Regions from separate parts of the Nocardioides sp. Z13_37 genome, predicted to be linked through region 2. Evidence: predicted binding sites of a transcription regulator. Region 2 holds the regulator's gene; each other region holds the start of a gene.

Region 1 (7,317 bases), on a different contig from region 2:
TCGACGGGGTGCCGCTCCGGGGAGACGCCGGTGGCCCAGAGGTCGGCGAGGGTGATCTCGGGCTCGGACATCCCCGGCAGCGTGGGCGCGGCCGGGGCCGGGGTGGTGCCGGGGAGGTGCTCGGCGCCCTCGGAGAAGCCGGCCGCCCAGAGCGCCGAGCGGCGGTCGAGCCCCCACGCCTCGAACGCGCCGGCGGTGGCCAGGGCCTCGAGCTGGGCCGACGTCAGCCCGGCGCGCCGGGAGAGGTCGGTGATGCCGGTGAAGGGGGCCTCCTCGCGCGCGGTGACGATGCGTCGCGCCACGTCGAGGCCGATGCCGCGCACCGAGTCCAGGCCCAGGCGTACGGCGAGCGAGCCGTCGCGCCGGTGGGCGGGCACCGGGTCGGGCGTGCCGGGCACCCACTCGGCGCGCTCGAACCGCGGCCGGCGGCACTCGTCGAGCCCGGTCGCGGCCACCGGCCCGGCACCGGTGGGCTCGAAGGGCTCGAGGGGCTCGAGGTCGGCCTGGGCCGCCGAGCGGGTGACGTCGGGACGGCGTACGTCGACGTCGTGGCGCCGGGCGTCGTGGACCAGCGACTGCGGGGAGTAGAAGCCCATCGGCTGGTTGCGCAGCAGGCCGGCGAGGAACGCCGCGGGGTAGTGCAGCTTGAACCAGGAGGATGCGTAGACCAGCAGCGCGAAGGACAAGGCGTGCGACTCGGCGAAGCCGAAGTTGGCGAAGGAGAGGATCTTGACGTAGATCGAGTCGGCGAGCTCGCCGGTGATGCCGCGGCGCCGCATGCCGGCGTAGAGCTTCTGCTTGACCGACTCGATGCGCTCGACGCCGCGCTTGGAGCCCATGGCGCGGCGCAGCAGGTCGGCGTCGTCGCGGCTGCAGTCGCCGAGGGTCACCGCCATCGCCATCAGCTGCTCCTGGAAGAGCGGCACGCCCTTGGTGCGCTCGAGCACCGGCACCAGCTCGGGGTGGTCGTAGGTCACCGGCTCCTGCCCGGTGGCCCGGCGCACGTAGGGGTGCACGGCGCCACCCTGGATCGGGCCGGGGCGGATGAGGGCGATCTCGATGGCGAGGTCGTAGAACTCGCGCGGTCTCAGCCGGGGCAGCGTGCCGATCTGCGCCCGGCTCTCCACCTGGAAGACCCCGATCGAGTCGGCGCGGCACAGCATGTCGTAGACCGCCGGCTCCTCCTTGGGCATGGTGGCGAGGTCCCAGTGCTCGCCGAGGTGCTCGCCCACCAGGCGCATCATGTGGTCGAGCGCGCCGAGCATGCCCAGGCCCAGCAGGTCGAACTTCACCAGCCCCATCGACTCGCAGGCGTCCTTGTCCCACTGCAGCACCGTGCGCCGGTCCATCCGGCCCCGCTCGATGGGGCACACCTCGCCGATGGGCCGCTCGGTGAGGACCATGCCGCCGGAGTGGATGCCCAGGTGGCGCGGCGCGCCCATCAGCTCGTCGGCGAGCGCGACCACCGCCGGGGGCACGTCGTGGGCCGCCGGGTCGCCCATGTCGCCGGCCACGACCGACGTCCACCCGTCGATCTGCTTGGACCACGCGTCCTGCTGGCCGGGGGAGAAGCCGAGCGCCTTGGCGGCGTCGCGCACGGCCATGCGGGGGCGGTAGGCGATGACGTTGGCCACCTGCGCGGCGTTGCGCCGACCGTAGGTGTCGTAGACCCACTGGATGACCTCCTCGCGTCGGTCGGAGTCGAAGTCGACGTCGATGTCGGGCTCCTCGTCGCGGTGGGCGGAGATGAAGCGCTCGAACGGCAGCTTGTAGAAGACCGCGTCGACGGCCGTGATGCCCAGGGCGTAGCAGACCGCCGAGCTCGCGGCCGAGCCGCGGCCCTGGCACAGGATGCGCCGCTCGCGGGCGAAGGCGACGATGTCGTGGACGATGACGAAGTAGCCGGCGAAGTCCTTCTCGGCGATGACCCGCAGCTCGTGCTCGAGCCGCTCGCGGGCCTCGCGCTCGTGGGGCACCCCGGCGTAGCGCTCGGCGAAGCCGCGCTCGGCGAGCACGCGCAGCCAGGAGTCGGCCGTGTGGCCCTCGGGGATCTGCCGCTTGGGCAGCGCGGGGGAGGCCTTGCGCAGGTCGAAGGCCAGCTCGTCGGCCAGGGAGACGCTGCGCTCGACCGCCCCGGGGTGGGACGCCAGCGCGGCGGCGGTCTCGGCGCCGCTGCGCAGGTGGGCCGAGCCCGACAGGTCGAGCCAGCCGTCGAGCTCGGCGAGGCTGCGCCGGGCTCGCACCGCCGCCATCGCGGAGGCCAGCCGGTGCTTGTCGGGGGTGGCGTGGTGGACGTTGCCGGCGGCGACGACGTCGAGCCCGTGGACGGCCGCCAGCCCGGCCAGCGCGGCGTTGGTGGCGTCGGACCCCGGTCGCGGGGAGAGCTCGACGAGCACGTCGTCGAGGCCGAAGAGCGACGTCAGCCGGTCGAGCGCCTCGGCCGCCGCGGGCTCGCCGCCGGCGGCCAGCGCCTGTCGCACGGTGCCCTTGCGGCAGCCGGTCAGCACCACCCAGCGCCCGCGCCCGCGCTCGCCGAGCTCGTCGAGGTCGTAGACGGGCCGACCCTTCTCGTCGCCGCGCAGGTGCGCGTCGGTCATGGCCGCGGCGAGGCGGTGGTAGCCCTCCACGCCGCGCGCCAGCACGAGCAGGTGGCTGCCCTCCGGGTCGGGCACGCCGTTCTGCGGCCCGGTCAGCCCGAGCGACAGCTCGGCGCCGAAGACGGTGGGCAGGTCGTAGGCCGCGGCGGCCTCGGCCAGCATCGGGGCGCCGTAGAAGCCGTCGTGGTCGGTGATCGCCAGCGCCGTCAGGCCCAGCCGCACGGCCTCCTCGACGAGCTCCGCCGGCGAGCTGGCGCCGTCGAGGAAGCTGAAGTGGCTGTGGCAGTGCAGCTCGGCGTAGGGCGTCACCGTGGCGGGTCGCTCGATCGCCCGCGCCTGGGTGGTGGCGCGCTTGCGCCGCGACACCGGGGCGTCGTCGGCGCCCGGCAGCCCGCTCAGGCGCCGCTCGAGCTCCTTCCACCGCATGGCGGGGTTGTTCCAGCCCATCAGCGCACGCCCCCGGGTCCGCGACGACGCCCGCCTCGGCGACCGCCCGGACGCACACGGCGCTCAGTCATAGCCGGCCTCCAGGGCCCACCCGTCGGGGGCGCGCACCAGCAGCCAGGCGCGGCCGTCGGCGCCGACGACCTGGAAGCGGGCGGTGGGCCCGGACGCGCCCGACCACCAGCCCTCGTCGACCGGCCACGGCCCGGCCCACGCGGTCACCGGCTGCCAGGGCAGCACCCCGCCGCCGACCCGGAACCGGCGCGGCTCGCCGGTGACGACGCCGCGGTCGGTGACCCGTACGTCGCGGCCCGCCTCGTCGACGACCTCGGCCGCCGGGGGAGCGGCGAAGACCCGCACCGGCGCCGGCCCCGGCACCCGTCCCGGCCACGGCCGGTCGACGGGACGGAGGTCGACGGCACGCTCGCCCCACGGCACCAGCGCCTGGCGCGCGGAGGGCGTGCGCCCGCCCTGGAGCACCGGTCGGCGCACCGCGTCGAAGCCGACCATCCCCTGCACCCTGGCCACCCCACGCTCGACGAGGTCGTCGGAGGCGCTGCCCCACAGCGCCTCGCCGTGCGCCGCCGCGGGCTCGACCACGTCGGGCACGAACCTGACCCGGTCGATGGGCGCGCGCACGACGCCGGAGTGCTTGCGCGCGCGCAGCGAGCCGCCGACGGTCGCCGACTGCAGCTGCCAGTGCACGCGGTCGACGAGGTCGCGTGCGGTGAAGTGCCGGGGGTGGAGCCAGGTCCGCGACGAGCAGACGGCGCCGTCGGACTCCGCCTCGACCCGGACCCCCGTCGCGAGCAGCTGGTGGTGGGCCAGCTGGGAGACGAAGCGCTCGGCGGTGGTGCGCACGCTGAACGTGATGGCCTCCACCGAGTCGAGGGCCGGCTCGAACGCCACCTCCGCGTCGAGCTCGGGCGGCGGCGTCCGGGCGGCGAACAGCGCGGGGTCCTCACCGCGTGCCCGGCGGCGCACGGTCGCCCCGTAGGTGCCGAGCCGGTGCTCGACGGCGTCGCCGGGCAGGTCGGCGAGGTCGCCGAGCGTGCGCAGGCCGAGCCGTTGCAGCAGCCCGACGAGCTCGCGCCCGCGCGCGTCGTCGGTGAGCACCTGCACGGGCAGGTCGCGCAGGAACGCTGCCGACCCGCCGGCGGGCACGACCGTCCACGCCTGCACGTCGGCCGTGCGGGCGGCCTGCTCGGCGGTGAAGAGGTCGTCGGCGATGCCCACCCGCACGTCCCACACGCCGCCGTCCACGATGGCCTGGCAGGCGGTGGCGGCGGCGGCCGTCTCACTGCCGTACCAGCTGCCCGGTGCCCGGACGGCCAGCAGGCCGGGACGCAGCGCCGCGACCCCGGGACGCAGGTCCTCCACGGTGGCCAGCACCGGCTCGAAGGCGCGGGCGTCACGGTCGGGGTTGGCCGGCAGCAGCAGCAGCTCCGGGCACCTGGCCTGCGCGTCGCGCCGCCGCTGCCCGCGGCGCACGCCCTCCGCGCGCGCCGGACCGTTGCACACCTCGACGGCGTTGGCCGCCAGCACGGCAGCGGGGGAGCGCAGCGACCTGCCCGCCTCGTCGAGCGCGGCCACCACCGACCAGTCGGGGCACCACACGACCATCACCCTCACCGCGACCTCATCCGGAGGCCCGGTGGATCTCCCGCACCCGCCGCGGGGCGTCGGGGCCGACCGGCCGGACGCCCGGCCAGGCCAGCTCGACGCGCTGGGCAGGCCGCGCCCCGCGGCGTACGACGACGTGCGCGCGGCGCTGCTCCAGCTGCCCGGCGCCCGCGGCCGGCCCGCTCCACGTCGTCCCCTCGAGGCTCAGCCGGGCCTCCACGCGCGGCCAGTCGCCCTGCACGACCAGCACCGACGACCGGGTGCGCAGTCGCGAGTCGAGGACCGCCGCCGTGCGCTCGTCGACGGAGGCCGGGGGGCGCAGCACCACGACCCGGAGCACGTCGACCAGCGCCGCCGTCACCTCGAGCCAGTGCTCGCCGGGATCGGGCACCAGCACCGTGCGGGACAGCTCGATCCCGAGCTCGGCGGCGGCCTCGGCGCCGAAGTCCGGCCAGCCGGCGAAGCCGACCCACTCGCCGGCCCGGGACGCGCCTGCGGCGAGGGCCAGCGCCAGGGACGCCGAGTCGACGGCGTAGGTTGCCCCCGCGTGCAGGGGCACCAGCCCGGCCAGCCCGGGGAGGGTGGGGACGGGCTCCCCGGCGGCCTTGCTCTCCATGGCGGCGACCCGCTCGCGCAGCTGCTCGACCACGGAGCGACCCGGGTCGAGGGCGGCGACGGAGCGGGTTGACGACATGGCCCCATGATCGAACAGGCGTTCGAACGAGTCAAGCCAGTCGACCTGCCCTGTCGGACTCGCAGGAGAGGTGCTAGGAGCGGTCCGAGGACGTCGTCGCCGAGGCCCCCAGCGGCCGCCCGGTCTGCTTATCCTGAAGAGCACAACGCGTCGAGAGGTGGGGGTCGTGTCGATGATGTCGAGGTTCGTGGGGAGCCTCTGCCTGGTGCTCGCCGGCCTGGTGGTGGCGGCGACGCTGGGGCCGGTCGCCCCCGGTCGCGCAGTGCCCGGAGGGACGGTCGCTCCCGTCGCCGCTCCAGCCGACCCGGCTGCCGGCCCGAGTGCCGGCCTGAGTGCCGGCTCGAGTGCCGGACGGGCGACGGCCAGGCCGTCGCGCTGGAAGGCCTTCAGCGGGCCCTTCTTCAACGACCCCCACCTGCGCAAGGGGCACTTCCAGATCGAGCGGCGGGTGATCGAGACGATCAACCACACCCCGAAGGGGTCGACGATCCGGATCGCGATCTACTCGCTGGACCGGGTGCCGGTCGCCCAGGCGCTGGTCGCGGCGCACCGCCGGGGCGTACGGGTCCAGATGCTCCTCAACGACCACTGGGAGACCAGGGCGATGAAGGTGATCCGGGCCGAGATCGGCAAGAACCCGCGTCGCAACAGCTTCATCTACAAGTGCAAGCAGAGCTGCCGCGGGACGGCCAACGAGTTCAACAACCTGCACTCGAAGTTCTACCTGTTCAGCCAGGCCGGCGCGAGCGAGGACGTGATCGCGGTGGGCTCGGCCAACATGACGCGCAACGCCGCCATCCACCAGTGGAACGACCTCTACTTCACGTCCGGTGACCACGAGCTGTTCCGCCAGTTCGTCGACCTCTTCAACGACATGCGCCGCGACTACGACACCCGCCAACCGCCGATCTCGTTCTGCGGCACCCCGGTCGGGCCGGCGTGCGACGACTCCGTCGACAAGCACACCGTCGTCGCGTTCCCGAGGGTCTCCGCGCTCAAGGACGACCTGGTCGTCACCATGCTCAACCGGGTCGGGTGCCGCAACACCGACCCGGTGACGGGGAAGGTCACCCGCACCCGCCTGGCCCTGTCGATGCACACCATGCGGGGCGCGCGTGGCGACTACCTCGCCGCCGCGATCCGCCGCAAGTGGATCCAGGGTTGCGACGTGCGGGTCAGCTACGGGCTCATCGGCTACCGCACGAAGGGCATCATCGGCGCCCCGACCAGGCGCGGTCGCATCCCCCTGCGCTCCACCGGGATGGACTACAACACCGAGGACAACTTCGACCTCAACAACGACGGCGTGGACGACCTGATCCTCGACTACTACAGCCACCAGAAGTACCTCGTCATCCAGGGCACCTACAACGGCGTGCCCAACACCTCGATGGTGCTCACCGGCTCGGTGAACTGGTCCAGCCTCAGCACGGCCAACGACGAGGTCTGGTTCACCATCCGGGGCGCGAAGGTGGCGAAGAAGTACCTCCGGAACTTCAACTACCAGTGGGACCACAAGCGCAACACGCGCAATGCCTACACCACGACCTACGCCAACTTCCGCGTCCGTCGCACGGTGGTCGAGCCGGACGGCACCACCCGCACGGTCTGGCGCACCGTGCGCCGCCCGGTCACCACCGTCGAGCCCGACCACTACCTGCCCGGGCCCTACTGGGAGGCCGACTGACGGCGTTGCCGGGGTTGAGCTGTGAGCCCGCAACCTTGTGCGGGCGGAGAACGGTTGCCCAGCCAACGCCCATGCGCGCGGCCGCGGGGGGCCGCGGGGGGCCGCGTACGGCGGTGAGTGAGCAACGTTCTGCGGGCGGAGAACGGTTGCCCACTCACCGCCCATCGGACGTACGCGCGGCCGGGGCGCGACCGGGGTTGAGCGGTGAGCCAGCAACCTTCTACGTGTGGAGAAAGGTTGCCCACTCACCGCCCGTCGGACGTACGCGCGGC
Region 2 (7,317 bases):
ACGCGGAACCACGACGGGTCACCGGTGGCGTGCCCGCGGGCATAGGCGTGCAGGGGCGCCAGCACGTCGTCGATGCCCGTCACGGCGTCGCGCTCCGGACGGGACCGGACAGCGCCACCGCGGAGACGTCGTCGTCCCCGGTCACCTGGCCGGTCGCCACGAGGGTGCGCAGCCGGTCGAGCGGGCCCGGCGGTCCTCCGGCAGCAGCGAGGAGCCCGAGGTCCTTCGCGAGCGCGTCGACGGCGAAGTGGGCCTCCCCGTCGGGCTGCTCGAGGCGGCCGCGGACCGACCCCACGGTGTCGGCGAGCCGTCCGAGAGCCAGCACGTCGAGAGCCGCGCCGAGCGGTAGTCCCAGCTCCACGGCTCCGGCCAGACAGTCGCGCACGGCAAGCAGGGCGCCGGCGAGCGACGAGTTGGCGACCAGCTTGGCGGCCGCGGCCTCGCGCGGGGTGTCGAAGCGGCGTACGTCGCCGGCCACCGGCGCCAGCGTGGCGACCGCGTCCTCGACGTCGGCGGCCCGACCGCCCGCGAGCACGCGCAGGGTGCCCGCGCGGACCGCCGGCACGGAGCCGAGGACGGGTGCGTGGACGTAACGGCCGCCGGCCGAGACCACGACCGACGCCAGCTCGTCGGCGTCGTCCACCCCGACGGTGCTCGTGACGACGACGAGCCGTCCGGACAGGTGCTCGGCGACCTGCTCGAGCACCGCGCGACAGGCCGCACCGTCGAAGAGGGCGAGCACGACCGGCCCCGGTCGTGCCACCGCCTCCACGGCCGTGCCCGCCGTCCCGCCGCCGCTCCGGCTCCACGACGCGACGCTCGCACCGCCGGACGCGAACCTCTCCACCATCGCCCGGCCCATCCGACCCAGCCCCAGCACCACCACGTCATCGCTCATGGCACCGACTTTGGGGCCCGCGGTGGTGTGCCACAAGCGCAGATCGGGCATCCAGTCATGCGATCGGCGCATACTTCACCCATGGCACTGACGGCATGGCGGACGTTCGTGACGGTCTGCGACGCGGGCTCCTTCACGGCCGCGGCCGGGGAGCTCGGCTACACCCAGTCGGCGATCTCGCGGCAGGTGGCGAGCCTGGAGCAGGACCTCGGCGAGGTCCTGCTCGAGCGCCTGCCGCGCGGCGTCCGCCCGACGGCCGCGGGGCAGGCACTGCTGCCGCACGCCCGCTTGGTGGTGGGTGAGGTCGCCCGGGCGAGAGGCGCCGTACGTCGTGCCCGGGCCGGCGACGCGGTCCTGCTCACCCTCGGCGCCGTGCCGTCCGCCTCCGTCGACCTCGTGCCCCGCACGCTGCGGTCGCTGCCGGCCGACGGGCCACGGGTGACGCTGCGCTCGGGCGGATCCGCCGGGCTGCACGAGCGGGTGCGCACCGGCGACGTCGACGTCGCGGTCGTCACCGACTACCCGCCGGGGCTGCCCAGCGACCCCGAGGTGCGGCACACGAGACTGCTCGAGGACGAGATGTGCGTGGTGGTGCCCGCGCGGCACGCCCTGGCCGCGGGTCGCCGCCGCGTGCGGCTCACGTCGTTCGCCGACGAGGTCTGGGCCGAGGACCACCGCGGCTCGGGCAGCCTGCTCCAGCAGGCCGCGGGCCGGTGCGGGTTCGAGCCCAGGGTCGAGCTGGTCGCGGGCGACCTCCTCGGCAAGGTGGCGCTGGTCGCGGCCGGGCTCGCGGTCGCCCTGGTGCCGGGCATGCTGGTGCCGGGCCTGCCGGCGGGCGTCGTCGTACGACGTCTGGTCGCGCCGCCGACCCGCACGGTCTACGCGCTGAGCCGGGTGCGGCGCCCGCAGCCCGGCGTCGAGGAGCTCACCGCAGCGCTGGTGGCCGCCGCCGCGTCCGGCCCTGCGTGAGGGGTCAGAGGCTGCGCAGCACCGCGGTGACGACGCCGAGGATGGTGGCGTTGTCACCGGGGATGGGGTCGTAGGCGTCGTTGTGGGGGAGCAGCCACACGTGGCCGTCCTTGCGCTGGAAGGTCTTGACGGTCGCCTCGCCCTCGATCAGCGCGGCGACGATCTGGCCGTTGGTGGCCGTCTGCTCCTGGCGGATCACGACGTAGTCGCCGTTGCAGATCGCCGCGTCGACCATCGAGTCGCCCGAGACCTCGAGCAGGAACAGGGTGCCGTCGCCGACCAGCTGCTTGGGCAGCGGGAACACGTCGGTGACCTGCTCCTCGGCCAGGATCGGGCCACCCGCGGCGATGCGGCCGACGACCGGGATGTTGACCGCCGCCGGCATCGCGTCGCCGATGCCGGTCTCGTCGACCGACGTCTCCTCGGCGCTCGACATCGAGCGGCGTGCGGCCATCACCTCGGGGAGGAACACCTCGAGGGCACGGGGACGGTTGGGGTCGCGCTTGAGGAAGCCCTTGCCCTCGAGCACGCGGAGCTGGTGGGCGACGCTGGACGACGACGTGAGGCCCACGGCCTGGCCGATCTCGCGCATCGAGGGCGGGTAGCCCTTGGCCTCGATGGAGTCCTTGATCGTGGCGAGCACCCGCTGCTGGCGCGGGGTCAGGCCGGTGGCGTCCGGGGGGCCGTCGGGCATCTCGATGACGTTCTTGTCGTCCTGCTTGGCCATGCGTCCTCCACTACGGTTGCCCCCTCCGTCCGCCGCTTCAGGGAGGAGCTGGTGGGCCCACCGTAGTCCTCTCCGCACGTCAGGATCAAACACCTGTTCGAAGCCGCGTGTCGCTAGGGTCCGACCATGTCCACCACCTCGCCGGCCACCGCGTCCACCTCGTGCGTCGTGACGGGTGGTGCGCGTGGGATCGGGCGGGGCATCGCGGAGCTGATGGTCGCCCGCGGGCACCGCGTCGTGATCGGTGACATCGACGGCTGGGCGGCCGCCGCCACGGCGGCCGAGATCGGTGCCGTGGCCGGCCTGGCCCAGGACGTACGCGATCCCGCCTCGCACCGGCTCGTGGCCGAGGAGGCGGCGCGGCACGGTGTCCTGGCGGCGTGGTTCAACAACGCCGGCGTCGGTGACGACGGTGCGCTCGCCTCGCTGACGGAGGAGCAGGTGCGCCGGCTGGTCGAGGTCAACCTGCTCGGCACGACATGGGGCACCCGCGCGGCGCTCGCCGCCTTCGGCGGGGCGGGTGGGGACGTGGTCAACGTCGCCTCCCTCGCCGGCCTCGGGCCGGTGCCGGGCTACAGCATGTACGCCGCCACCAAGGCCGCGGTCGTCTCGCTGTCGATGTCGGTGAACGCCGAGGCGCCCCGCGGTGTGCGCGTGCACGCGCTGTGCCCGGACGGGGTCGACACCGCGATGCTCGCCGCCCAGGACCCTGACGGCCTGGGCTCCCAGCTGACCTACTCGGGCGGCCCGATCCTGTCCGTCGCGGCCGTCGCCGCGGCAGCCGTCGACCTGCTGGGGTCCGCTCGTGTGGTGCGCGCGGTGCCGGGGTGGCGCGGGGGAGTCGTGCGTGGCTCGGCGCTCGCTCCCGGCCTGATGCAGCACGCGGCCGGGCTCTTCGCCGCGCAGGGGCGACGGGCCATGAAGCGTCGCTGACGCTCCTTCGGGACGCGCCGAACATTTGTTCGACGAGGTGCTTGCGCCGTTCGAACACGTGCTCTACCGTCGTACACATGTTCGATCGAACGTCTGATCGACACCCGGTGGCCCAGGCCACTGTCGGTGGGTCCGACTAGACATTCGCTCGACAGAGACGACCGGCTGATTCTTCCCCAGGAGGCCACCATGAGCACCCTCAGCCTTTCCCCCGCTTTCGCCCCGGCTGCTGCCCGCACCCGCTCCACCGTGCGGCTGACCCGCCGAGGTCGGCTCGTGGTCTTCCTGACTGCGCTGTTCCTCGCCCTCGCCGTGGCGTTCATGCTCGCCGGCGGCGCGGTCGGCACCGACGAGGCCGGCCAGCCGGCCCCGACCGAGATCGTCCAGGTCGCGCCCGGCGACACCCTGTGGGGGATCGCCAGCGACATCGCCACCGACGGCGACGTCCGCTCGGTGATGACCGAGATCGAGCGGCTCAACGCCCTCGAGTCCGCCGGCCTCGCGGCCGGCCAGAAGCTCCGCGTCCCAGTCGTCTCCGACTGACGCAGAGGCCTCCATCAGCCGCTTCGACCCCGGCTGGTGGACCAGGGGAAGGCGAGGGGCGGGCCCACGGGCCCGCCCCTCGGCGCATTTCCGCACGCCTCTCGGGTCGTCGTCCACAGCTTTCGTCGCGGGGGTGGTTGCGCGGGCTGTCGAATGGGTAGTTTCAGCGTGCTGACGAAGTTCTCGGGAAGGCACTTCATGCACCCACGCCGCGCACTCGCGCTCACCCTCGCGGTCCCGCTCCTCCTCGCCGGGTGCTCCGACGGCCCCGAGCCCGAGCCGAAGATCCCCGAGACCACGAGCTCCTCGCCCACCCCCACGCCGACCGAGACCGAGACGGCGGAGGCCGAGAGTCCGGAGGACTTCATCCGGCGGTGGGTCGAGGTGGGAGACAGGATGCAGGTCACGGGTGATGCGGAGGAGTTCAAGCGCTTGTCCCGCAACTGCCAAGCCTGCGCCGGTGTTGCCAAGCAAGTGGAGTCGATCTATGGGTCCGGCGGCTCGATTGAGTTCTCCGGAACGAAGATTGGGCTGCTAAGGCGGATCGCGTCTCGCCCGCCGACATTTCATCTGAATCTCAACACCCCTGAGACCATCATTCGGTCCGAATCCGGTTCAGTCGACCAGCGGCTTCCTGCCGGTGTTGGTAAGTATCTGGTCACGCTTAATGGAGAGCCCGGCGACTGGTACGTCGCGGCGTACGGGCGCCGATGAGCAGGGTTCTGTGGGCGGTGGTTGTCATCGCAGGATCGGTCGTCGTTTGCTCCCAAGCGCCAGCCCATGCTGACGGCTGCTCTATGCAGGTCGGAATCCTTGGCGCGAACTCGTCATGTGCATGGAGCTATGCCGAATACACCGACACGGCTGGTTCCGGTGATGGTCACACCTGGGTCGTCTCGATCCAGTGCGGCAATGGCGGCATCTGCTCCGAGCACGTGGAGTGCAACGAGGGCGGAGCGGCCGGGTTCGTGCACGACGTCTACATGGACGGCACCGACGTGGGCGATGTGTGCGTCCCGGAGGAGGCGGTCCAGGAGATCGACCTGGCGAAGCTCATCCTTCGCGAGTTCAAACGGATCCAGTGGCCGGCGTCCCAGCTCGTCGTGCAGCCGCGCGGCGGCCGCACCCTGGTCAACTTCCAGACAAACTTCTACACGCCCGACCACACCGGGATCGACCAGTCCGTGACCATCGCCGGCCAACCAGTGGTGATCCGGGCGGTGCCGGTGTCCTACACCTACTACTTCGGCGACGGCACCAGCACGACCACCGCCAGCCCGGGAAGCCCGCACCCCGACCTCGAGATCACGCACGAGTACGCGAGCACCGGCGAGGTCGCCGTACGGGTGGACACGACCTACGCGGGGGAGCACCGGATCGGGGACGGCGGCTGGACGGCGATCGACGAGACGCTCACCGTCGCAGGCGCCAGCCAGGGCCTCGAGATCGTCGAGGCCCTCCCGCAGCTCGTGCTGCGATGACCTCACGCGTGGTCGCCGAGCCCGGATCGTGGAAGTTCCGAGCCACTAGGTGACTCGGATCTTCCACGATCAGCGAGCGGCGGGCTTTCCGCCTGCGCGGCCGAGGCCTGGGAGGGGCAGGTCCGTGCTCCACGATCAGCGAGCGGCGGGCGTTCCGCCGACACGGCCGAGGCCTGGCAGGGGTAGGTCCGCGCTCCGACGATCAGCGCGCGGCGCGCTTCCCGCCGACGGGGCGCGGGGGAGCGTCGTCCGGGGGTGGCGTCTGGGTGATCCCCAGGGCGCGCATCAGCCGGGCGACCAGCATCAACCCAGCGAAGAGGCAGGCGATCGCACCCAGGCAGGCCAGCGCCATGAACAGCCAGGCCGAGCCGCCCGACGCCCCGCGCGCCGCCGTACCGAAGTCGATGGCGGCGTAGACGAGGTAGCCCCACGCCACCACGCACAGGGTGATCGCGGCGCCGAGCGCGAGGGCGGCCCGGTTGAGGGTCCGCGGCGACCGAGCGCCTCTCCGCGCACCTGCTCGCTTCCCAGCCGTCGACACGCAGTCATTGTGGCGGACGGGGCCTCATGGGGCAGGAGTTCGCCCAGTTTGGGACGACCCGACACGCCGCCGCGACCGGCTCCGCGAGGGGCAGTGCCGCGCACTGACCTGCGGTTTTGTCGAGCCGACGAAATACATCCGGCGAGGATCCGCGTTCGCTTGCCATCGTTGTGGTCGGGGCGTACGGTTACCACTACATCTAGTAGTTACACCGCTGTAGTTATCCACATCTGGTGCACAGGCCAGAGGGCGAAGCACACAGCCTGAGGCTAGTTGTCCACAGGAACATCCACAGTCGACACCCCGTTATGTGGGTGTATGACGCGCGCCCACCGCTCGAGAGGAGGACCGCCATGCATTGTCCCAACTGCAAGAACGAGGACACCAAGGTCCTCGACTCCCGGGTGGCCGACGACGGCGCCTCGATCCGCCGGCGTCGTACCTGCGCCGCGTGCGACCGCCGCTTCACCACGGTCGAGAAGATGCAGCTCACGGTGCTCAAGCGCTCCGGCGCGACCGAGCCGTTCAACCGCGACAAGGCGATCGCCGGCGTCCGGAAGGCCTGCAAGGGCCGCCCGGTCACCGATGCCCAGCTCGCCTGCCTCGGCCAGGAGGTCGAGGACGCCCTGCGCCTGAGCGGGCAGGCCGAGTTCGACGCCAACGACGTCGGCCTCGCGATCCTGGCCCCGCTGCGGGCGCTCGACGAGGTGGCCTACCTGCGCTTCGCGAGCGTCTACCGCGCGTTCGAGTCGGTCGACGACTTCGACGCCGAGATCAAGATGCTGCGGCTCGAGCGAGCCGCCGACGATCAGCCCGTGCAGACCGGCTGACCCCCAGACGGGCCCGGCAGGTAGTGGGGAAGCTGCCTGCCGGGCCTCACCAGACCCCCGCGAGTCGACTCGCGCATGCACCACCCATCCGCACCATTCCATCCACGAGGGACAGAGGAACTCATGACCGAGACGGTGAGCACCCGCGCCAAGGCGAGGGGCAAGGGCCTCAAGCTGGAGCGCATCTTCAGCACCGAGGGCACGCACCCCTACGACGCCATCACGTGGGAGCGTCGCGACGTCGTCCAGCAGAACTGGAAGACCGGCGAGACCGTCTTCGAGCAGCGCGGCGTGGAGTTCCCCGACTTCTGGTCGGTCAACGCCTCGACGATCGTCACCACCAAGTACTTCCGCGGCGCCGTCGGCACCGACGTGCGCGAGTGGAGCCTCAAGCA
Region 3 (7,317 bases), on a different contig from region 2:
CGACCTGCTGGGCGTGGTCAACCAGCGCGTCGCCGCCGCCTGCGACGAGGTGCACCTCGTCGTCGCGGGCCGCGTGCTGCGGCTCTGACCGGCTCTGACCGGATCTGTACCTGTAGACGGCCGCGATCACCGCCGCACGTTCCTCCCTGCTGTGGTGCAATCGCGCCATGGTGAACCTGATGGCCGTCCCCCCAGGGCTCTACCGAGGGACGGTGACCGGGACAGAGAGCGGGGACTGTCAGTGCCGTCTGGACGTACGCCGACTGACCGAGCACGCGATCAGCGTCGACTACGAGGCCGTGGGTGTCTCCGGACTCCAGCACGTCGAGCACACCATCGTGACGGAATCGGCTCTGCACGTCGCCGCCAGCGAGCTCCCCACGGTCGTCACCTTCCAGCGAACGGGTCCCGGACGCTACGTCGCGGACGTTGAGGGACCTGCCATGGAGATCCATGCAGGTTGGGACGGCGTCTGCCTGACCTGGGCGTGGCACTGGGCTCCTCCGGGCGAGGAGCCACGCGAGCAGTCGCGCGCGGTCGCGCGCCCAGTGCGCTGACGCCAGGAGCGCGCGTTCATCTGCCTGCGGGTCAAGGCTTCGAGAGGTGGCCGCATGCGTGCGCTTGCACCGCCCAGCCGACCGTCGTCGCCGCCGCGGTTGCCGGACGGGCTGACTCTGCGCTCGCCCCCTTCAGGTGACGGCGGCCGCCGGATGGTTGGGCTTGATCATCGCGCACCGCAAGGAACCGTCGATCCCCGGAAGCGACGCCTCGTGTGCCATCGTCCGAGCCAGTTCCGGGCCGACGTGGTTGCCTGCGAGAACCTGATAGCCGAGACGGAGGTAGTACGGGCCGTTCCACGGGACGTCTCTGAAGGTCGTCAACGTGGTGGCAGGAAGCCCGGCGTCGCGACCCCCGGCTTCCACGAACTCGAGCAAGGCCCGACCGATACGTCGACCGGCGTACGCGGGTGCTACCGACACCTGGGCCACGTGCGCGTTCCCGTCGAGCACCTCCGCGGTGATGTACGCCGCGATCTCCGACCCGAGCTGCGCCACCCAGACCTGCGCTCGCTCAATGGCTTCGCGCAGATCGCCCCTGTCCGGCACGTCCTCAGCGACCTGTGACATGCCGACGGTGTGGAACAGCTGCCCCGCCTTGACCTCCACATCGACCAGACGCTCCACGTCGCTCTCAAGAGCCGGACGAATGGTCGGGACGGTCACGGCTCCCACGCTCTCACACGTCATGGACGGGCGATCGTCGCATGGGCTGGACCGTCCCGCGCCTCACCCCACCACCGCTCATCGGCTGCTTGTCTCATCGACGCAGGCGCGGCAACGGGCCACCTCCGAGATCGCGGGTGACGTTGAGGTCCTCCCTGTAGGCGAGATGCTTCAGGAGTCGACCGAGCGTCAGCTCTGACCCGCCCCCTACCGTGGGTCACGTGACCTTCTGGCAGCTGGCCTTCGACGCGAACGACCCACGGCGGCTCGCGCGGTTCTGGGCGGCGGCGCTGGGCTACCGACCGACCCCGCCTCCCAGCTCGGCCACCACCTGGGACCGGCACTACCGATCACGCCTCGGTGACGACGACGCCTTCGACGACCGGATCTTCGACCCCGCAGGTCTGCGCCCGCCCATCTGGTTCCAGAAGGTTCCCGAGCCGAAGGCGGGCAAGAACCGACTACACCTCGACCTCTACCCGACGGGTCGTGACGACACGATGCCCATGGAGCGGCGAGTCGAGCTGGTCGAGGCACGGGTGGTCGACCTGGTCGGCCTCGGGGCGGCTGTGGAGCGAAGGGCACAATGCCTCGACCCCGGTGAGTCGTTCTACTACGTCGTCATGCGTGACCCCGAGGGCAATGAGTTCTGCGTCAGCTGATCGCGGCATGACAGTGCCGGTACATGCGAAACTGGCGCACGTGCGCCGTGCCGCAGTCGTGCTCACTCTGGCCCTGGCAGGGTGCAGCCTCGGTCCGTCTGTCGACGAGCCGACGGCGCCGTCCCCCCGCGCCGAGCGCATCGCTCCGCCACGCGAGGTCTTCCACGAGGACCGTCCCTACCGGCTCCAGAACTCGATGCGCGGCCTGCGACTGGCGGCGCGGGCAGCCACCTGGATCGACATCGACTCCAACTACTGCTGGGACGCTGCTCGACGACACCGCGTCCCCATCGCCACCCATTGGCCGTACGTCTACCGCGAGCGGTTCGACGACCCCCTGGGCCTCATCAGCCCGGACGCGGCCTTCGCCGACCTGACCCTTCCGGAGGTCCGCCGGCTCAGGTCCGGCGACCCGGTGCCCTACCGGGTCTCGACGATGGTGGAGATCGTCCGCGCGGCGGCCCGCGTCGGGTTGACCGGCATCGAGTGGGAGGTCAAGGGTGGACCGGCCTTCGAACGGCCCGGCACCTACAGCCGAGTTCTCGATGCTGCGAGCGAGGCCGGCATCGCGATCAACGTCAAGACGCTGGCCCACATCGGCGGCAGGGACGCCGCTCTGCGCCGACTGCGAGCCGCCAAGCGGGCAGGGGCCGTGACGATGCTCCTCGGCAGAGGCGACCGGCCACCCCGGATCACGGACTCGCAGTCCCGCTACATCGACTTCGTGCGGTGAGCCGGCACGACCGCTCACGACCACCGCGGCATGAGCGGACCGCCGGGTGTCAGCCCGGGCCGTAGGGGTGTGGTCTGACGTCGGCCGGGACTGCCCCGGCACGTGCCGCCTATCTGCGTCGGTGGAAGCGGAGGTCGCCGTTGGGGAGCCGGTCGGCGCGGTCGTCGGCGTCGTGGACGCGGTGATGGTGGTGGCTGCAGAGCAGGACGCCGTTGTCGAGGTCGGTGGGTCCCCCGTGGTGCCAGGGATCGAGGTGGTGGGCCTCGCACCAGGTGCCGGGGATGTCGCAGCCCTCGGCACGGCAGGTGCGGTCGCGCACCAGGAGCGCCTTGCGCTGCGCGGGGGTGAAGAGGCGCCGGACGCGGCCGAGGTCGATCGGCATGCCCTCGCCGCCGAGGACCGCCGGAAGGATCCTGGCGGTGCACGCCAGGCGCCGCGCCTCGGCGGCGGTGATCCGGTCCCCCGTGAGCTCGTCGCCCGGCACCAGCCCCGAGCCGAGCAGGTCCGCCGTGGCGAGCTCAGCCCTGAGCGACTCGAACGGGATCGTGACGACCACGGTCGTCGCGTCGCCGCCGTGGATCGGCAGCCGACCGGCGTCAAGGGTCTCGAGGAGCTGGATCCAGGCCTCGCCCATCCGGCGCGGGTGCGGAAGTCGCTGGGCGACGTCGGCGTCAGCCGGAGCAGACAGGCGCGGGTTGGTGAAGGACTCCAGGTAGGTCGCCCATCGCGTCGCCGCGGCATCGGGGAGCCGGCCGGAGATGCGGGTCGTGCCGTCGCCGAGCCGGCGCATCGTCAACCGGGTGTGCTCGCGGGCGTGGGCCTCGAGGTCGGCGAGTCGAGCGGCCTCCGCCCTCTCGGCGACCTCGGGCGCAACGACGTCGAGGATGCGGCGTCCGATGCGACCGAGCTCCGTGGGGCCGAACTCCGCCGCACGGTCGACGAGGTGGGCCTCGGCCAGCGACACGGTCGCGGCGTCGACGGCAGCGGGCAGCGCGGTGAGCGCACGATCGATCACGCGCGCCTGCGCCAGGCTCACGGCGCCCTCCCGCATGGCGGCCGCGAGGACCGGCCGGTCTCGGTCCAGCGCCTCGGCCAGCCGCAGGTCGGACCGCGCGTCGGCGAAGGACGTACGGGTCTGCTGCGCCAGCCAGCCGGCAGCGTCCCGGGCGGCGGTGTCGGCCGCGAGGTCACCGGCATCGGCGAGGATCCGCAGTCGCAGCTCGGCCAGCTGTCCCTCGGCCCGGGCGAGATCCCGCAGCGCCGTCGCCTTGTCGTCGGTGCCCATGAAGGTCGGGTTGGCGTCGCGCACGGACTTGAGGCGGGCGCGTACGTCAGCGACGGCGGCGACGATCGGGTGCATCACCCACGGCCTCCCTCCGACGACGACGGTCCACCGCGCACGCGGCTGCAGATCGGTCGTCGCTCCTGGAGGCCCGGATCCCCGGGCTATTACGTCACCCTCGCAACTCACCCCCCGAGCCCGGGTTGAGCGCACTGGTGACTGAGTCCTGGTGGCCCGAATCTGCGAGGAGCGTGAGGACTATTCTACCCCCGTCCACCGCATATTCGCAAGCATGTTCGAACGCTGCGAAGAAGTGGACGCCGCCGCCCTGAGCACCCAGCCCCAGCGGGGCGAACGTGAGCCCGCACCGCGTGCGCATGGAGCCGGCCGCGCCCGAGCGCCTATCGTCGGACCATGACGGGACGGGTGGCTGAGGTGATGCTGCGGTCCCCGATCGTCCTGGACGAGGCGGCGACCGTGGCCGACGTGCAGGAGGTCCTCGCCAGCTCCCACGTCCACATGGTGCTGCTCACCGGCACCGGCCGGGTCGGCGAGCCGTTGCTCGGCACGCTCGTACGCAGCGACCTCGCCGCCGTTGGGCCCGGGGAGGCTGCGCTCGCCCACGCTCGGGTCGACGGGCGCACCGTCGGCGCCGACCTGCCCGCCGAGCAGGTACGCCGGGCGATGCGCGCCGTGGGCGAGCGGCGCGTCGCCGTGGTGGACCGTCAGGGGCTGCTGGTCGGGCTGCTCTGCCTCAAGCGCCACGGCGGGGGCTTCTGCACCGACGACGGCGTCGCCTCCCGGCGCGCCGAGCGCACCGACCGCCCGGGCGCTCAGGCCAGCAGGACGTAGCAGCCCAGCGCCACCAGCCACGACACGAACGAGCCCAGCAGGAAGTACTCGGTGAGCTGGTGGATCCGCTCCTGGTCGCGCCGCGACGACAACTCGGGGAAGCGCAGCAGCCCCTTGGCCGCGACGACCACGCTGGCCGCCGTCACCTGCCCCCCGAGGGCGAGGGCGAGGATGAAGACGCGCTCGAGCGGGCCGAGCAGCCGCCCGCCCTTGAGCCGGGTGGGCGGCATCCCGCCGTCGGAGCGCGGGTTGATGGTGCCGGTCGCCTTGAGGACGAGCCGGACGAGCACGTTGCCGGTGGAGAGCTGGACCGTGAAGGCGCCGAGCAGCAGCAGGAAGCGGTCGGGACCGACCCCGTCGAGGTCGCCCACGGCGAGCGAGTCGAGCCACCGGGCCAGCGGGCCGGAGGCCTCGGGCGCGAGCCCGGAGCAGGCGATCGCCCCCACCAACGCGACCAGGAAGACGCCGAGCGGCAGCCGCGCGGCCTTCGGGCCCGGGTGGCCGAAGCCCCACGTGACCGTGAGGCCCCACAGCAGCACCACGACCGCGATGGCCAGCAGGGCAGCCACGTCACGCCCCGACGTCAGCCCGGCCAGCAGTCCGGTGCACAGCGCCACCAGCGCCCCGACGCACTCGGGCAGGTAGCGCGTGCGGCGCGCCGCGTGGGTCAGGTCGGTGACCGCGAACCCGATCAGCAGGATCCCGAGCCAGCTCATCGGTCTCCCTCCTCCTCCGGGTCGTCGCCCCGGCCGGCGGGCGCGAGCAGGTCGTGGGCCGCGACGATCGACGCCAGCCCGTCGGCGCGCACCCGCTGCGACACCGCGGACGCGCTGATCCCCATGGCGTCGGCGATGTCGCGCTGGGTCTCGTGGGACAGCAGACCACGCAGCACCGACACCGAGCGCTCCGACAGGCCGCTGACCCGCTCGTCACGCAACACCAGCCCGGCGTTGACGAGGGCCGGGTCGGCTCCCCCGACGGCGCCGTCGGCCGCGACGTACGCCGTGCGCAGCCACCGTTGGGCCGGGCTGCGCTCCGCGCTGGCCGCGGCCTCGATCGCCACCCGGGCCGCCCACCACCCCGGTCCGTCCTCGATCCCGGACTCCGCGTCGAGGACGGTCGTCGTCCCCCAGCCGATGCCGTGGCGCACGTCGTGGTCCGGGAGCAGCCGCACCCGGACCAGGAGGGTGGCCCGCACGGCCTCCGCGACCGTCGCGAAGGAGCCCTGGTACTCGTCCCCGACGGTGACCCACAGCGGCCGGAGCGGGCGCAGCATGTCGTTGACCTCGCCCAGCGCCGACTCCAGGCGCTGGTGCAGCTCGGTGCGGTCGTGGGAGGATCGGGACCCGACGAGGTCTCCGATCAGCGTCGCGACGGCAGCCCTGGGCATCCCTCGATAATGAAGGTCATCGCTTCATTTGTCCATAGATGAAGCACATCGCTTCATTCCCAGAAGACGCGCTCGACCACGGCGTGGGCGCGCCGGGTGGTGCGCAGGTAGTCGTTGACCATCTCGTCCGACGCGCCCTGCGGGTAGCCCAGCACTCGCGCGACCGCACCCCGTTCGAGGGCGTCGCTGGGCAGCTGGTCGGCCGGCTTGCCGCGCACGAGCGTGACGGCGTTGCGCACCCGGCTCACCAGGCGCCACGCCTCCGCCAGCGTCGCCGCGTCGGCCTCGGCGATCAGCCCGGCCTCGACCGCCGCCTCCAGCGCGGGCAGCGTCTGGGTGGTGCGCAGTCCCTCGACCCGCCCGGCGTGGCGCATCTGCAGCAGCTGCACGGTCCACTCGACGTCGGCCAGCCCACCGCGGCCGAGCTTGAGGTGGGTGTGCCGGTCCGCGCCGCGCGGCAGGCGCTCGTCGTCGACGCGCGCCTTGATCCGGCGCACCTCGATCACCGCGGACTCGGGGATCCCGTCGACGGGGAAGCGCAGCGGGTCGATGAGCTCGGTGAAACGGGCGCGCAGGCCGGGGTCGCCCACCACCGCGTCGGCCCGCAGCAGGGCCTGGAACTCCCACACGTGCGACCACTTGGCGTAGTAGGCGGCGTAGGACTCCACGGTGCGCACCATCGGGCCGTTCTTGCCCTCCGGGCGCAGGTCGGCGTCGATCTCCAGCGGCGGGTCGCTGGCCGGGAGCGAGAGCAGGCGCCGCACCTCCGAGACGACCGCCGTCGCGAACGACGCCGAGGCCTGCGTGTCCGCACCACCGGCGGGCTCGTGCACGAACATCACGTCGGCGTCGCTGCCGTAGGACAGCTCGAACCCGCCGTAGCGACCCATCGCGACCACGGCGATCCGGCTGGCCGGCTCGTCCAGCCCTCGCTGGCGGCGCACCGCCTCGATCGCGATGTCGAGCGTCGCCTGCAAGGTGGCGTCGGTCAGCCGGCTCAGCCCCTGGCCGACCAGCGCCACGTCGGTGCCGGCGACGAGCTCGCCGCACGCGATGCGCAGCAGCTCGCGCCGGCGCACCGACCGCACGGCGGCGACCGCGGCCTCGGGCGAGTCGGCGCGCTCGGCGACCGCCTGCATCTCCGCCAGCGCCGCCTCGGCGCTCAGCGGCACGAG

What was found. The regulator LexA, encoded in region 2, represses DNA repair genes until DNA is damaged. The targets are predictions, from matches to a motif close to TCGAACANNTGTTCGA.
Region 1: a site for LexA is predicted at 5,369-5,384, ahead of imuA' (DnaE2-dependent mutagenesis accessory factor ImuA'). Genes of this name have one in related genera too.
Region 3: a site for LexA is predicted at 4,185-4,200, ahead of AC4H2S_RS12575 (HNH endonuclease signature motif containing protein). Genes of this name have one in related genera too.

Annotation. Positions count from the first base shown of each region.
Region 1 is NZ_JBZGDV010000004.1:238,319-245,635, reverse strand. It holds gene AC4H2S_RS12340 (error-prone DNA polymerase) at 1-3,044, opposite strand, end outside; gene AC4H2S_RS12335 (DNA polymerase Y family protein) at 3,108-4,664, opposite strand; gene imuA' (DnaE2-dependent mutagenesis accessory factor ImuA') at 4,681-5,358, opposite strand; gene AC4H2S_RS12325 (phospholipase D-like domain-containing protein) at 5,531-7,045, shown strand.
Region 2 is NZ_JBZGDV010000009.1:49,677-56,993, forward strand. It holds gene AC4H2S_RS18705 (nuclear transport factor 2 family protein) at 1-83, opposite strand, end outside; gene AC4H2S_RS18710 (NAD(P)-dependent oxidoreductase) at 80-898, opposite strand; gene AC4H2S_RS18715 (LysR family transcriptional regulator) at 980-1,867, shown strand; gene lexA (transcriptional repressor LexA) at 1,872-2,594, opposite strand; gene AC4H2S_RS18725 (SDR family oxidoreductase) at 2,721-3,527, shown strand; gene AC4H2S_RS18730 (LysM peptidoglycan-binding domain-containing protein) at 3,717-4,070, shown strand; gene AC4H2S_RS18735 (hypothetical protein) at 4,239-4,784, shown strand; gene AC4H2S_RS18740 (PKD domain-containing protein) at 5,006-5,551, shown strand; gene AC4H2S_RS18745 (hypothetical protein) at 5,754-6,092, opposite strand; gene nrdR (transcriptional regulator NrdR) at 6,446-6,922, shown strand; gene AC4H2S_RS18755 (vitamin B12-dependent ribonucleotide reductase) at 7,046-7,317, shown strand, end outside.
Region 3 is NZ_JBZGDV010000004.1:284,537-291,853, forward strand. It holds gene cobU (bifunctional adenosylcobinamide kinase/adenosylcobinamide-phosphate guanylyltransferase) at 1-88, shown strand, start outside; gene AC4H2S_RS12555 (hypothetical protein) at 180-557, shown strand; gene AC4H2S_RS12560 (GNAT family N-acetyltransferase) at 690-1,223, opposite strand; gene AC4H2S_RS12565 (VOC family protein) at 1,445-1,885, shown strand; gene AC4H2S_RS12570 (hypothetical protein) at 1,926-2,618, shown strand; gene AC4H2S_RS12575 (HNH endonuclease signature motif containing protein) at 2,728-3,978, opposite strand; gene AC4H2S_RS12580 (CBS domain-containing protein) at 4,315-4,752, shown strand; gene AC4H2S_RS12585 (hypothetical protein) at 4,734-5,468, opposite strand; gene AC4H2S_RS12590 (SatD family protein) at 5,465-6,142, opposite strand; gene AC4H2S_RS12595 (bifunctional [glutamine synthetase] adenylyltransferase/[glutamine synthetase]-adenylyl-L-tyrosine phosphorylase) at 6,196-7,317, opposite strand, start outside.